DNA from 2 places in the Kitasatospora sp. NPDC004799 genome. Region 2 is predicted to be linked to the other one. Evidence: riboswitches for the same ligand, from Rfam matches in the RefSeq annotation. Region 2 holds a riboswitch; the other holds the start of a gene.
What was found. Region 2 has a riboswitch for cobalamin ahead of ABZW03_RS23260 (ribonucleoside-diphosphate reductase subunit alpha). Riboswitches for the same ligand answer to the same signal wherever they lie in the genome.

Region 1 (6,911 bases), on a different contig from region 2:
CGTAGTGCCAGCCGGCGAAGACCAGGTCGGCCCGGGCGTCCAGCGCGATCTCCTTGGTGATCCGCTGCTTGGAGAGCCACTTCGTCTGCTGGTAGCCGTCCTTCCAGGGGACCTGGTCGATCTTGCCCTTGTCGTCGGGCATCACGTAGCCGGCCATCCGGTCGGCGAGGCCGAGGGAGAGCATCAGCTCGGTGATGCCGACGTCGTTGGTCACCACCCGGGCGGGCTTGCGGTCGAAGGTGAGCTCGTCCCCGCAGTTCCGCACCGTCACCGGGTAGTGGGCGGAGCCGGTGGCGGCCTCCTTCGGGGCGATCTCGGCGCCGCAGGCGGTGAGTCCGAGGACGAGCAGGGCGGCGGTGGCAACGGCCTTGGTGCGCACGGGAGTTCCTTAGGGGGTCAGGGGAGGCGGTCGAACAGCAGCTGGAGGGCGCCGGTCTCCGGGTGCCGGACCGGAGTGGCCCGGACGCCGAACACCTCGGCCAGCAGGGCGGGCCGGAGCACCTCGTGGGGCGGCCCCGAGGCGACGATCCGGCCGGCCCGCAGCACGTACAGCAGGTCGCAGTGGCCCGCCGCCAGGTTGAGGTCGTGCAGCGCGGTGAGCACCGTCGGACCGGCCTCCCGGGCGAGCGCCAGCACCTCCAACTGGTGCGCGATGTCGAGGTGGTTGGTGGGTTCGTCCAGCACCAGCAGGCGCGGTTCCTGGACCAGGGCGCGGGCGAACAGCACCCGCTGCTTCTCGCCCCCGGACAGGCTCAGGAAGCCCCGCTCGGCGAGGTGTCCGGCCCGGACCTTGCGCAGCGCCTCGGCGCAGCGCCGCTCGTCCCCGTCGGCCGGGGCGCCGAAGCCCCGGCGGTGCGGCAGCCGGCCCATGGCGACCACCTCGGCGACGGTGAAGTCGAACTCGGCGGAGTGCTCCTGGGTCAGCGCGGCCACCCGGCGGGCACCCTCCCGGGCGGTGAGCGCGTGCAGGTCGTCGCCGGCCAGCCGGACGGCGCCGCCGGCCGGCTCCAGCACCCGGTAGACGCAGCGCAGCAGGGTCGACTTGCCGCTGCCGTTCGGGCCGATCAGCCCGACCACCTGCCCGGCGGCGGCCGCCAGGCTCACCTCGTGGACCAGCCGGGTGCCGGCCAGCTCCACCGAGACGGCGTCCACGGCGAGGTCCTCGGCCACCGTCGGCGCCGCGGCGCGGGTCGCGTCGGTCAGGTCGGTCATCGGGCGCCTCCGAAGGCCTGGCCGCGGCGGCGCATCATCACCAGGAAGACGGGCACGCCGAGCACCGCGGTGAACACCCCGACGGGCAGTTCGGCGGGCGCCAGCAGGGTGCGCGAGGCGATGTCCACCCAGACCAGCAGCAGCGCCCCGGCGAGCGGGGCGATCACCAGCACCCGGCGGTGCCCGGCGCCGACCAGCATCCGCGACAGGTGCGGCACCAGCAGCCCGACGAAGCCGATCGCCCCGCTGACCGCGACCACGGTGCCGGTGACGGCGGCGGTCACCACGAACAGCTCGCGGCGCAGCCGGTCCGGGTCCACGCCGAGCGAGGCGGAGGTCTCGTCGCCCATCGCGAGGGCGTCCAGCCGGCCGGCGGCGCAGGCCAGGTAGGCGAGGCCGGCCAGCACGGTGGCGGCGGCGATCGGCACCTTGCCCCAGGTGGCGCCGCCGAGGCTGCCGAGCAGCCACATCATGGCGTCCCGGGCGGCCTCGCCGCGGTCGGCGGCGAAGACCATCAGCGTGGTGGTGGCGGAGAAGCCGTAGGACAGGGCGGTGCCGGTGAGGACCAGCCGCAGCGGGGTGAGCCCGTACGCGGTGCGGGCGGCGAGGTAGACCAGCGTCATGGCGGCCAGCGCGGAGCCGAAGGCGGAGGCGGAGACCGCCCACACCCCGAGCGAGGCGAAGGCGCCGAACAGCAGGACGGCGTTGGCGCCGACGGCCGCGCCGGAGGAGACGCCGAGCACGAAGGGGTCGGCCAGCGCGTTGCGCACCAGGGCCTGGACGGCGACCCCGCAGGCGGCCAGCCCGGCGCCGACCACGGCGGCCAGCACGGTGCGCGGCAGCCGGATCTCCCAGACGATCGCGTACGCGGCCGCCTCGCCCGCGTCCAGCCGGCCGCCCGTCAGCCCGGCGCCCAGCAGCCGCAGCACGCGGGGCAGCCCGAGCCCGGAGGAGCCGAGGGCGACCCCGCAGACCAGCGACAGCAGCAGGGCGACGGCGAGGCCGAGGGCGAGCGGGAGGACGGGTGTGCGGCGGGCGGGTGGGCCGACCGCTCGGTCTGCGGGTGCGCGGTTCACGGGTGCGCCTTGCCTCGGGCCGCGGGTGCGCCGGGGCGGGCGCGGGCCGGAGGCGTGCCGGGGCGCCGTTCCCCTCGCAGTCCGCGGCGAGTTGTCGGGAGGTCAGCGGCCGGGGGCGATCGGGCTGGCGCGGTCGTACGGGCTGGTACGGCCGCGCTCACCGTTGCGGGTCAGCGCCGGATTCGCACCGGACTTCCCCCTCGGACGCCCTGGCAGCATAACAGCCACTCAGGGCAGGCAACCCTTACCGGGTGGGATCGGGACAGGGGCCGGGTGGGATCGGGACGTGAACGCACGACCGCCCCCGTCCGGCGGTGCGGACGGGGGCGGTCGGGTGGCGACGCGTCAGGCTCAGGCCTGCTTGGTCTCCCAGAAGATCTTGTCGACCTCGGCGATCAGGTCCAGCAGGGCCTGGCCGGTGGCCGGGTCGGTGGACGCCTTGGCGGCCGAGGCGGCCTTCAGGGTGTCGTTGATCAGCTGGTGCAGCTGCGGGTACTTCTCGAAGTGCGGGGCCTTGAAGTAGTCGCTCCACAGCACCGAGATGTGGTGCTTGACGGCCTCGGCGCGCTGCTCCTTGATGATGATGGCGCGGGCGCGGAAGTGCGGGTCCTCGTTGGCCTGGTACTTCTCCTGGGTGGCCTTGACCGACTCGGCCTCCAGCTTGGCCTGCGCCGGGTCGTACACGCCGCAGGGCAGGTCGCAGTGGGCGTGGGCGGTGGCGCGCGGTGCAAACAGACGAGAGAACATGGGAGTCCTTCCTTAGATCGTCTTCCCGCGCCCGAGATTACCCTTCCGCCCCCGCGGATTCGCGATCGGGCGGTGGGCCTAGGGCAAAAGGCGGACGCGGAACCGGCGTATTCCGGACATCGAACAGGTGACGGTCCGTACGGCAGACTGGGGGCGGGCGGAGCGGGAGGAGGAGTCGTGGCGCGGAGCACGCGGCCGGAGGGCGCCGGGGCCGGAGGACGGGACCGGGGCGGTGCGCTGCCGTTCGGACTGGTCGACGTGGCCGGGCCGTCGATGGTCCCGACCCTGCGCGAGGGCGACCAGCTGCTGGTCCGCTACGGCGCACCGATCCGGCCGGGCGCGGTGGTGCTCTTCCGGCACCCCTTCCAGCAGGACCTGCTGGTGGTGAAGCGGGCCGCCGAGCGCCGGGCCGCCGGCTGGTGGCTGCTCTCCGACAACCGCCCGGTGGACAGCGACAGCCGCAGCTACGGCGCCGTCCCGGACGAGCTGGTGCTCGGCCGGGTGCTGCTGCGGCTGCGCCCGCGCCCGGCCTGGCTGGCGCCGGGGCGCCGGCTGGAGCGGCTGCTGCTCACCCCGCGGCTGGCCCGGGTGCCGGGCCTGGCCCGCCGGCTCGGCGCCTGGGTGGAGGAAGTCTAGAGAGCGCGGTTCGCCGCCTCCGCCTCCTGGCGCTTGCGGGCCCGGTAGGCGGCCACGTTGGCGCGGGTCGCGCAGCGGTCCGAGCAGTAGCGCCGGGAGCGGTTGGTCGAGGTGTCCAGGTAGGCGTTGCGGCAGGGCGCGGCCTGGCAGATGCCGAGCCGGTCGGCGCCCAGCTCGGTCAGGTGGACGGCCAGGCCCATGCAGGCGACCGCGCTGAAGTGCGCGGTGGCGGTCGGCGAGTTGTCGGCCAGGTGCAGGTGCCAGCGCGGCCGCCCGGCGTCGTCCAGGTAGTCGTGCCCGGAGATCAGCGGGCTGACGGGGTACTCCATGAGCAGGCTGTTCAGCAGGTCGACGCCGCGGACCTCGTCCCCGTCGGCGGCGGCCTCGAAGACCCCGCGCAGCCGGGTCCGCACCGCCCGCAGCCGGGGCAGGTCGGACTCGTCGGCGAGGGCGGCGGCCCGCGAGGAGTCGGAGAACAGGGCGCGCACCGCCTCCACGGAGGTGAGCGTGTCGGTGCCGCGCTCGGGCTCCTCGGTGTTCACCAGCCGAACGGCGAGGTCGGCGTAGGCGGCGAGCTCCACAGGGGTCCTTCCAGAAATTCGGTAACGGGCTGACTGCCTCCAGCCTATTACCCGGACGGAGACTCTGCCTCCTGCCCGGACGGGAAGCGTCGGCGCCCGGGCGGGGCAGACGTCGGCGCCCGGCAGGACGGGTCTGCCGGGCGCCGACGGTACGGGCTCAGAGCACCTTGGACAGGAAGGCCCTGGTGCGCTCGTGCTGCGGGTCGGTGAGCACCTCGCGGGGGCTGCCGGACTCGACCACCACACCGCCGTCCATGAACACCAGCGCGTCGCCGACCTCGCGGGCGAAGCCCATCTCGTGGGTGACGACCACCATCGTCATGCCCTCCTCGGCGAGGCCGCGCATGACGTCCAGGACGTCGCCGACCAGCTCCGGGTCGAGCGCGGAGGTGGGCTCGTCGAAGAGCATCAGCTTGGGCTTCATGGCCAGCGCGCGGGCGATCGCCACGCGCTGCTGCTGGCCGCCGGAGAGCTGCGAGGGGTAGTTCTTCGCCTTGTCGGCCAGGCCGACCCGCTCCAGCAGGGCCATGCCGCGCTCGCGGGCGTCGGCCTTGCTCTCGCCCTTGACCTGGACCGGCGCCTCCATGACGTTCTCGATGGCGGTCATGTGCGGGAACAGGTTGAAGCGCTGGAAGACCATGCCGATGTCGCGCCGCTTGAGGGCGACCTCGCGGTCCTTGAGCTCGTGCAGCCGGTCGCCCCGCTGCCGGTAGCCGACCAGCTCGCCGTCCACCCAGAGGCGGCCGCCGTTGATCTTCTCCAGGTGGTTGATGCACCGCAGGAAGGTCGACTTGCCGGAGCCGGACGGGCCGATCAGGCAGAACACCTCGCCCTGCCGGACCTCCAGGTCGATGCCCTTGAGCACCTCGACCAGGCCGTAGGACTTGTGCACGTTCTCGGCCCGGACCATGGGCTCGGCGGCGGCCGCGGCGTCGGCGGGGGTCTTGGTCAGATCGGTCATACGTGACCACCTCCCTCGAGCCCCGGGACGACGTCGGCGGTCGTCTTCGGGGCGGGCTTCCCGGCGAACAGGCCCCGCAGCCGCTGCAGCGGGGTGGGCGGGAGGGTGCGGTTGGAGCCCCGGGCGTAGTGGCGCTCGATGTAGTACTGACCGATGGTCAGCACCGAGGTGAAGAACAGGTACCAGAGGCTCACCACGATCAGCAGCGGGATGTTCTGGTAGTTCCGGGAGTAGATCACCTGGCCGGCCCGGAAGATCTCCTCCAGGGAGATCACGGAGACCAGCGAGGTGGTCTTGAGCATCGAGATGGTCTCGTTGCCGGTCGGCGGGATGATCACCCGCATGGCCTGCGGCAGGACGATCCGGCGCATGGTCTGGAACCGGCTCATGCCGAGCGCGTGCGCGGCCTCGGCCTGGCCCTCGTCCACCGACTGGATGCCGCCGCGGACGATCTCCGCCATGTAGGCGGCCTCGTTGAGGCCGAGGCCCAGCAGCGCGGCGACGAAGGTCGGGATCAGCACGTTGGTCTGCTCGGACCAGAACTCCGGCCCCCACGGCACGCCGATCGAGAGCTTGGCCCAGATCAGGCCGAGGAAGTTCCAGAACACCAGCTGCACCAGCACCGGGGTGCCGCGGAAGATCCAGATGTAGACCCACGCGACGCCGGCCAGCAGCGGGTTCGGGGACAGCCGCATCACCGCGAGGACGATGCCGCCGACCACACCCATGAGCATGGCGAGCACGGTCAGTTCCAGCGTCACCAGCAGGCCGTGCATGATGCTGTCGTGGAACAGGTACTGACCGACGATGTCCCACTTGAAAGCGGGGTTGGTGAAGAGGGCGCTCAGCAGCATCGCCGCGAGTACGGCGATGACGACGGCGCCGGCCCAACGTCCGGGGTGGCGGACGGGGACGGCCTTGATGATCTCAGGCCGCCCCTTCTCCGCCGTCCCCTTGTCCAAAGAGTTCACGGTGTGGCCTCGGGGGAGAAGATGAAGCGTACGAGGGTCAGCTGACGGCGCCGTTGACGGCCGACTTGGCGATGGCGCCGGCCTCGACACCCCACTTGGTGAGGATCTGCTTGTAGGTGCCGTCGTCGATCAGCGACTGGACGGCGCCCTGGATCGCCGGGGTGAGCTTGGAGCCCTTGGCCAGGGCGACGCCGTAGGGGGCCGTGCCGTAGGTCTCGCCGATCTTCTCCAGCTGGCCGCCGGACTGCTTGACCGCGTAGTCGACGACCTGGGAGTCGGCCATCAGCGCCTGGTCGCGCCCGGAGACCACGGCGTTGGTGACGTCCGTCTGGAGGTCGAACTTGTCGCCCCCGTTCTGGATGCCCGGCTTGCCGGCCTTGGCGCAGTCCGGGTCGCGGGTGTCCTTGATCTCGTCGGCCTGGGTGGTGCCGGTCTGGACGGCGACCTTCTTGCCGCAGAGGTCCTTCGGGTCGATCTTCTCCGGGTTGCCCTTCTTCACCGCGACGGCGCTGCCGGAGTTGAAGTAGGTGACCATGTCGACGATCTGCTCGCGCTCCTTGTTGTCCGTGAAGGACGACATGCCGAGCTGGAACTTGTTCGACTGGATGCCGGGGATGATCGCGGTGAAGCCGGAGTCCTGGACCTCGGCCTTCAGCCCGAGCTTGGCGGCGATGGCGTTGGCCAGGTCGACGTCCATGCCGATGATCTTGCCACTGTCGTCCTTGAA
Region 2 (6,911 bases):
TCGTGCAGGTGCCCATGCCGGCCTGATGGGGTCGTTCGTGATGTTCGGATTTCCGTCGCCGGACTACTCCGATGTCGTCTGTGTGGAGCACCGGACCGGGACGCTCTACATGGAGACGCCAGCCGAGATCGATGAGTACACGCTGATCTTCGACTCCCTCCGCTCAATCGCCTTGAGTCCGGCTGACAGTCTCGACATGATCGCTCGGGTACGGCAGGAGTTCTGAACTCCGGGCAAGGGATGGTGGGTCGTGACTGAGGAATCCGAATGGCAGAAGAGTTCATACAGCGGGCAGGGCGGGAACTGCCTTGAGGCCCGGGCTGGGCTGGCGGCAGTGGCTGTCCGGGATTCGAAGGACCCGGGTGGGCCGGCGCTGCTCTTCGCGGCTGATGCCTGGGCCTCCTTCCTCGCAGGGGTCAAGTCCGGGGAGTTTTCGACCGACTGAAACATACAGAGGTGCCCCGCACGGGCTGTGGCCGTGCGGGGCACCTCTGTCTGTCGACCTTTAGAAGTCGTCGTCGAAGGACACCGAGCCCTCAACCGCGACCTGGTACGCCGAGACCCGGCGCTCGAAGAAGTTGGTCAGCTCCTGGACGTTCTGGAGCTCCATGAAGCCGAACGGGTTCGTCGACCCGTAGCGGATCGGGAGGCCCAGGCGCGCGAGGCGCTGGTCGGCGACCGCCTGCAGGTACTCCCGCATCGAGGCGGTGTTCATGCCGGGCAGGCCGTCACCGCACAGGTCCTGGGCGAACTGGAGCTCGGCCTCGACGGCCTCCTCCAGCATCTCCGTCACCTGCTTGGCCATCTCCTCGTCGAAGAGGTCGGGCTCCTCCTCGCGGACGGTGTCCACCACGGAGAACGCGAAGTCCATGTGCATGGACTCGTCGCGGAACACCCAGTTGGTCCCCGTGGCGAGACCGTGCAGCAGACCCCGGCTCCGGAACCAGTACACGTAGGCGAACGCGCCGTAGAAGAACAGGCCCTCCACACACGCCGCGAAGCAGATCAGGTTGAGCAGGAACGCCCGCCTGTCCTCCTTCGTCTGCAGCGAGTCGATGTGGTCGACCGCGTTCATGTACTTGAAGCAGAACTTGGCCTTCTGCGCGATCGACGGGATGTTCTCCACCGCCGCGAAGGCCGCCGCGCGGTCCTCCGGGTCGGGCAGGTACGTGTCCAGCAGCGTCAGGTAGAACTGCACATGGACGGCCTCCTCGAACAGCTGACGGCTCAGGTAGAGCCGCGCCTCCGGGGAGTTGATGTGCTTGTACAGGCTCAGCACCACGTTGTTCGCGACGATCGAGTCACCGGTCGCGAAGAAGGCGACCAGCCGGCCGATCATGTGCCGCTCGCCCTCGCTGAGCTTCGCCAGGTCCGCGACGTCCGAGTGCAGGTCCACCTCCTCCACCGTCCAGGTGTTCTTGATGGCGTCCCGGTACCGGTCGTAGAACGACGGGTACCGCATCGGGCGCAGGGTCAGCTCGAAGCCGGGGTCGAGCAGCATCTTGCGGTCGTCGGGGGTGCTCACTGGCAGGCCTCGCAGGACTCGGGGTTCTCCAGGGAGCAGGCGATGGCGTCCTGCTCGGCCTGGGTCATGGTGGGGGCGGGCACCGGCACGGCGGTCCGGGCGGTGCCGGACGCGGCCTGGGCGATGCGGGTGGCCGGGCGCGACCGCAGGTAGTAGGTGGTCTTCAGACCGACCTTCCACGCGTACGCGTACATCGAGCTCAGCTTGCCGATGGTCGGCGCCGCCATGAACAGGTTCAGGGACTGGCTCTGGTCCAGGTACGGCATGCGGGCGGCGGCCAGGTCGATCAGCGCGCGCTGCGGCAGCTCCCAGGCCGTCCGGTACAGCGAACGCACCTCGGCGGGCAGCCAGTTCAGCTCCTGCACCGAGCCGTTGGCGTCGCGCAGGGCGTCGCGGGTCTGCTGGTCCCAGACGCCGAGCTCCTTGAGCTCGCGCACCAGGTACGGGTTGACCTGGAGGAACTCGCCGGACAGCGTCTCGCGCTTGAACAGGTTGGACACCTGCGGCTCGATGCACTCGTACACGCCGGCGATGGAGGCGATGGTCGCGGTCGGCGCGATGGCCAGCAGCAGCGAGTTGCGCAGGCCGGTCTCGGCGATCCGGGCGCGCAGCGCCGTCCAGCGGTCGGCCCACTGCGGGGCGGCCGACGGGAAGTGGTCGATGTGCAGCTCGCCGCGGGCGGCGCGGGTCTCGCCGTACGCCTCGTGGCGGCCCAGCTGCTCGGCCAGGTCGGCGGAGCGCTCGTAGGCGGTGAGCATGATGCGCTCGGCGATCAGCGTGGAGAGCTGCTTCGCCTCCGCCGAGTCGAAGTCGATCCGCAGCTTGAAGAAGACGTCCTGGAGGCCCATCACGCCGAGGCCGACCGGCCGCCAGCGGGAGTTGGACGTGCCGGCCTCGGTGGTCGGGTAGAAGTTGATGTCCACCACGCGGTCGAGGAAGGTGACGGCGGTGCGCACGGTGGCGTCCAGCCGCTCCCAGTCCATCGCGCCGAGCAGGTCGTCGGCGGAGGCGCCGGCGGCCACGTGGGCGCCCAGGTTGACCGACCCCAGGTTGCAGACGGCGGTCTCGGAGTCGTCCGTGACCTCCAGGATCTCGGTGCACAGGTTGGAGGAGTGCACCGTGCGGCCGGGCAGCGCGGTCTGGTTGGCGGCGCGGTTGGAGGCGTCCTTGAAGGTCATCCAGCCGTTGCCGGTCTGCGCCAGGGTGCGCATCATGCGGGCGTACAGGGTCTGCGCCGGGATGGTGCGGACGGCCTTGCCGGCCTGCTCGGCCTTGCGGTAGGCCTCGTCGAAGTCGGCGCCCCAGAGGTCGACCAGCTCCGGCACGTCGGCCGGGGAGAACAGCGACCAGTCCTGGTTGGCGTTGACCCGGCGCATGAACTCGTCCGGGATCCAGTGCGCCAGGTTGAGGTTGTGGGTGCGGCGCGCCTCCTCGCCGGTGTTGTCGCGGAGCTCCAGGAACTCCTCGATGTCGGCGTGCCAGGTCTCCAGGTAGACGCAGGCCGCGCCCTTGCGGCGGCCGCCCTGGTTGACGGCGGCGACCGAGGAGTCGAGGGTGCGCAGGAACGGCACGATGCCGTTGGACTTGCCGTTGGTGCCGCGGATCAGGCTGCCGCGCGAGCGGATGCGCGAGTAGGACAGGCCGATGCCGCCGGCGTGCTTGGAGAGGCGGGCGATCTGCGCGTAGCGGTTGTAGATCGAGTCCAGGTTGTCCAGCGGCGAGTCGAGCAGGTAGCAGCTCGACATCTGCGGGTGCCGGGTGCCGGAGTTGAAGAGCGTCGGCGAGGAGGTCAGGTACTCCAGGCGGCTCATCAGGCCGTACAGCTCGGCCACCTCGCGCACCGACTGCTCGCTGTCGCCGACCGCCAGGCCACAGGCGACGCGGAGCAGGAAGTGCTGCGGGGTCTCGATCACCTTGCGGGTGATCGGGTGGCGCAGCAGGTAGCGGGACTGCACGGTGCGCAGGCCGAAGTACTCGAAGCGGTCGTCGCCGGCGGCGTCGACCAGCGCGTCCAGGGCGGCGGCGTGCTTGGCGACGAAGGCGGCGGTGGTGTCGCCGATCAGGCCCTCGGCGTGGCCGACGGCGATCGAGGCGGAGAAGGACGTCGAACCCTGGCTGTTCGCCTCGTCGACGATCTCCAGGGCGAGCAGGCGGGCGGCCAGCTTCGAGTACTGGGGGTCCTCGGCGATCATCGACGCGGCGGCGTCCACGGCCAGCCCGCGCAGCTCGGCGAAGTCCGAACCGGCGTGGCGGCCGCGCAGCGCGGCGGCGGCGACATGGCCGGGGTCGACCTCGGTGAGGTCGGTGCTGCGGTCGGTGAGCAGCCGCAGCAGGGCGCCGCCGGGGTCGGAGACCGTCGGGTCGGTGAAGGCGGTACCGGAGCCCTGGGCGGGCAGGGTGGCTGAGGCGGCGGTGGTCAAGGCGCTCTCTCCTGGCGGCGATCGGCGGCGGTGATCGGGGGCCACCGGGCCGATCGGGGCAGGGGAGCACGGCACGAACGCAGAAGCGTCGCGCGACGGTGACTCCCCGGCCCGCCCGCGAGGCCCGGAGGGGTACTGCTCGTGCCGGCGCGGCCTCTGCGGGAGGGCCGTGGCGCACGCTGGTCGGCAGGTACTCGGACTCGCGGGACGGCTGCTGGAGCCGCCCGCACACCGCTGCGGGGCAGTCCCGGATTCGCACCGGGTTCCCCTGCATCGACAGCAGGAGTGAGCATACATGTAGTGGTGTCTCCCTGAAGCGACCCCAGATGTAGTGCGGCGCCGCGTGTCGGGGCGATAACCGGTCGTACCGGAACCATGGCGGGCGGTGGCCGTCGGCGGCCCCGGAACCGGGCCGGGGAGTCATGGTTTCGATACGGAACGGTCACCGGGAGGATCGACGGTCATGAGGATGCCCTACGATCTGGGCGCATGAGCGACGGAACTGGCGTACCTGGGCAGGGGCCGCAGGGAACGCCGCCCGCCGGGTCGGGGGGCGCACAGAGTCAGCAGCCGGTGGTGCCTGGTCCGGTACCGCCGCCGAGTGGGGGTTTCGGGCCGCCGCCCGCCTCGTACGGGCCGGTCGTGCCGTCGGCGCAGCCGGTCGCGCAGCCCATCCCGCCGGTGCCGCAGCCGGTCGCGCCGCCGCCGCAGCCGGGTCCGCCGGTCGGGCCGCCGCAACCCCTGCCGCCGGTCGCGCCGCCGCAGCCCCAGCCGGTCGCGCAGCCGCAGCCGAACCCCCAGCCGCAGCCGCAGTGGCACCTCCAGCAGCAGCCCCAGCAGCCGGTCCCGCCGCAGCGGGCCGAGCCGGACTGGGACGCGCTGGCGGACCGCAACGAGGCCGACGGCAAGCGCCGTCGCCGGATGAGGGTCATCGGCGTGGTGGCCGCGGTCGCCGTGGTCGGCGGTCTGGCCGCCGGCGGCGTGCTGCTGTTCAAGGGCAAGAAGGAGGACGGCCCCCCGAAGGCCGTCAACTCCGTCCAGCCGACGGTGACCCCGAGCGTCTCCGGCACGCCGGGCGGCGAGCCGGCCGACCCGTCGAAGCCGATCTGGGAGGCCACCACCGACCCGGCGCCGCAGGACGCGGGGGCGCTGTTCTCCGCGCTCCAGGTGACGATCAACGGTGCCACCTGGAACCGGACCGTCGTGGCGCTGGACTCGCCCTGCTGGGACGGGAACTCCACGACCGGCGGGCTGGGCAAGGTGCTCGGCGACCAGGGGTGCCAGCAGGTGCTCCGGGCGACGTACGTCTCCGGTGACAGCGCGGTCACCGTCGGGGTGGCGGTCTTCGACCACAGGATCCAGGCCGAGACGGCGACGAAGAACTTCACCGGCCAGCTCAAGGGCGCGCCCGCGGCCGGGTCGCCGGCGTTCTGCGCCGCGGCCGGCTGCACCGGTACGCACAGCAGCCTGGGCCGGTACGCCTACTTCACGGTCGAGGGCTCGGCGAAGGGCGGCAACGCCCCGGACGCCACGGCCACCGCGGCGGCCCCCGGGTTCGTCGAGCACGTGAAGGGGCAGCTGCTCAAGCGCGCCAAGGCCGCGTCCTCGGCCGCGCCCGGCGTCCAGGGCACCCCGCCGGCGGCTTCGGCGGGCTGACCCGCCGCGACGACGCGCCCGCCGGCGGCCCCGGCGGGCCGGACCGTCGTGATGCCCCGGCCCGTCGTGACACCCCGGCCCCGGCGGGTCGTTCGCGGGGGCCGGGGGAGTGTGGCAGGCTCTCGGAACAGTCATTTCGCATGCGTGTTCCGGTTGCGTCCGTGGGGGGCGGCGCCGGCGAGCAACCGGAGGAGCGGTCCGTGGCCCTGCCCAGTGCCCTGCGCGGCAAGCCCGCCGTCCTGGCCGCGGCCGGGATCGTCGCCGCCGCGGGAGCGGTCGTCCTGCTCGACCGCGACCGCGAGGTCGGCGGCGAGCAGCCCCCGAGGGTCCCGGTGTCGGTCGGCCTCCCCGGGCGCACCCTGCCGCCGGAGGTCGGCAAGGACCTGCTCGCCCGGGACCCGCAGGCCTCGCCGAACGCCCGCGCCGTCCAGCAGTTCCTCGCCGACCTGGAGGCCCAGGCCCGTACCGGGCAGAGCGGCGGCACGGTGATCGGCCAGCACGTCGAGGCGCACAACGAGCGCAACAACCCCGAGTACGGGGACTACCGGGGCACCAAGCAGGTCGGCTACTACTACAAGAAGGCCGCCGACATCACCGGCAAGCTGCCGGGCTTCGTGGAGACCGACCTCGGCCCCGGCTACGGCCAGAACGGCTGGGGCGTCGGCAACCCGCGCTCCTACTCGGCCGGCCGCTGGCCCACCTGCCGGGCCGGCTGGCAGTACACCGACGACGCCGTCGACCTGCTGTCCGCCGTCTGGAGCGGCCACCCGCGGGCCGAGGACGGCGGATACGGCGCGGCCGGCGTGCAGCAGAACTGCGACGGCAGCAGCACCGAACTGCCCGACAACGGCGGCGCCCCGGCCGGGATCGTCGGCATGTCCTTCCACCAGCCCTACCCCGGATCGGACGTCAAGTCCTTCGACCGGGTGCTCTGTTCGAACTCGCCGGCGGCCAAGGACCCGGAGTGGTTCGGCCGGGTCGTGGACGGCGCGCACGACACCCCCGAGTACCGCGCGCTGATCACCGACCTCTCCTACCTGGCCGACCACCTGGAGTACCTGGCCGCCCACGACGTGCCGGTGCTGCTGCGCCCGTACCACGAGATGAACGTGCTGGACTGCTCCCGCCGGTTCTGGTGGGCGGGCCAGAAGCCGGCCGAGTACCAGGCGCTGTGGCGGATCACCTACAAGTACCTGGTGGAGACCCGGGGGCTGCACAACCTGCTGTTCGTCTGGACGCCGGTGTCCTGGGACGGCGCCCCGGGCGTGGACCCCTGGGACTACTACCCGGGCGCCCAGTTCGTCGACGTG

Region 1: linked by a shared signal. The riboswitch ahead of ABZW03_RS11640 (iron ABC transporter permease) and the one ahead of ABZW03_RS23260 (ribonucleoside-diphosphate reductase subunit alpha) in region 2 are both predicted to bind cobalamin.

Annotation. Positions count from the first base shown of each region.
Region 1 covers NZ_JBEXJK010000065.1:11,708-18,618, forward strand. The annotation lists gene ABZW03_RS11630 (ABC transporter substrate-binding protein) at 1-379, opposite strand, end outside; gene ABZW03_RS11635 (ABC transporter ATP-binding protein) at 397-1,212, opposite strand; gene ABZW03_RS11640 (iron ABC transporter permease) at 1,209-2,288, opposite strand; cobalamin riboswitch at 2,381-2,529, opposite strand; gene sodN (superoxide dismutase, Ni) at 2,640-3,035, opposite strand; gene sodX (nickel-type superoxide dismutase maturation protease) at 3,213-3,671, shown strand; gene ABZW03_RS11655 (CGNR zinc finger domain-containing protein) at 3,668-4,252, opposite strand; gene ABZW03_RS11660 (amino acid ABC transporter ATP-binding protein) at 4,410-5,213, opposite strand; gene ABZW03_RS11665 (amino acid ABC transporter permease) at 5,210-6,184, opposite strand; gene ABZW03_RS11670 (ABC transporter substrate-binding protein) at 6,222-6,911, opposite strand, start outside.
Region 2 covers NZ_JBEXJK010000193.1:1,143-8,053, reverse strand. The annotation lists gene ABZW03_RS23275 (helix-turn-helix transcriptional regulator) at 1-226, shown strand, start outside; gene ABZW03_RS23270 (DUF397 domain-containing protein) at 251-445, shown strand; gene ABZW03_RS23265 (ribonucleotide-diphosphate reductase subunit beta) at 506-1,501, opposite strand; gene ABZW03_RS23260 (ribonucleoside-diphosphate reductase subunit alpha) at 1,522-3,921, opposite strand; cobalamin riboswitch at 4,113-4,255, opposite strand; gene ABZW03_RS23255 (hypothetical protein) at 4,588-5,601, shown strand; gene ABZW03_RS23250 (glycosyl hydrolase) at 5,802-6,911, shown strand, end outside.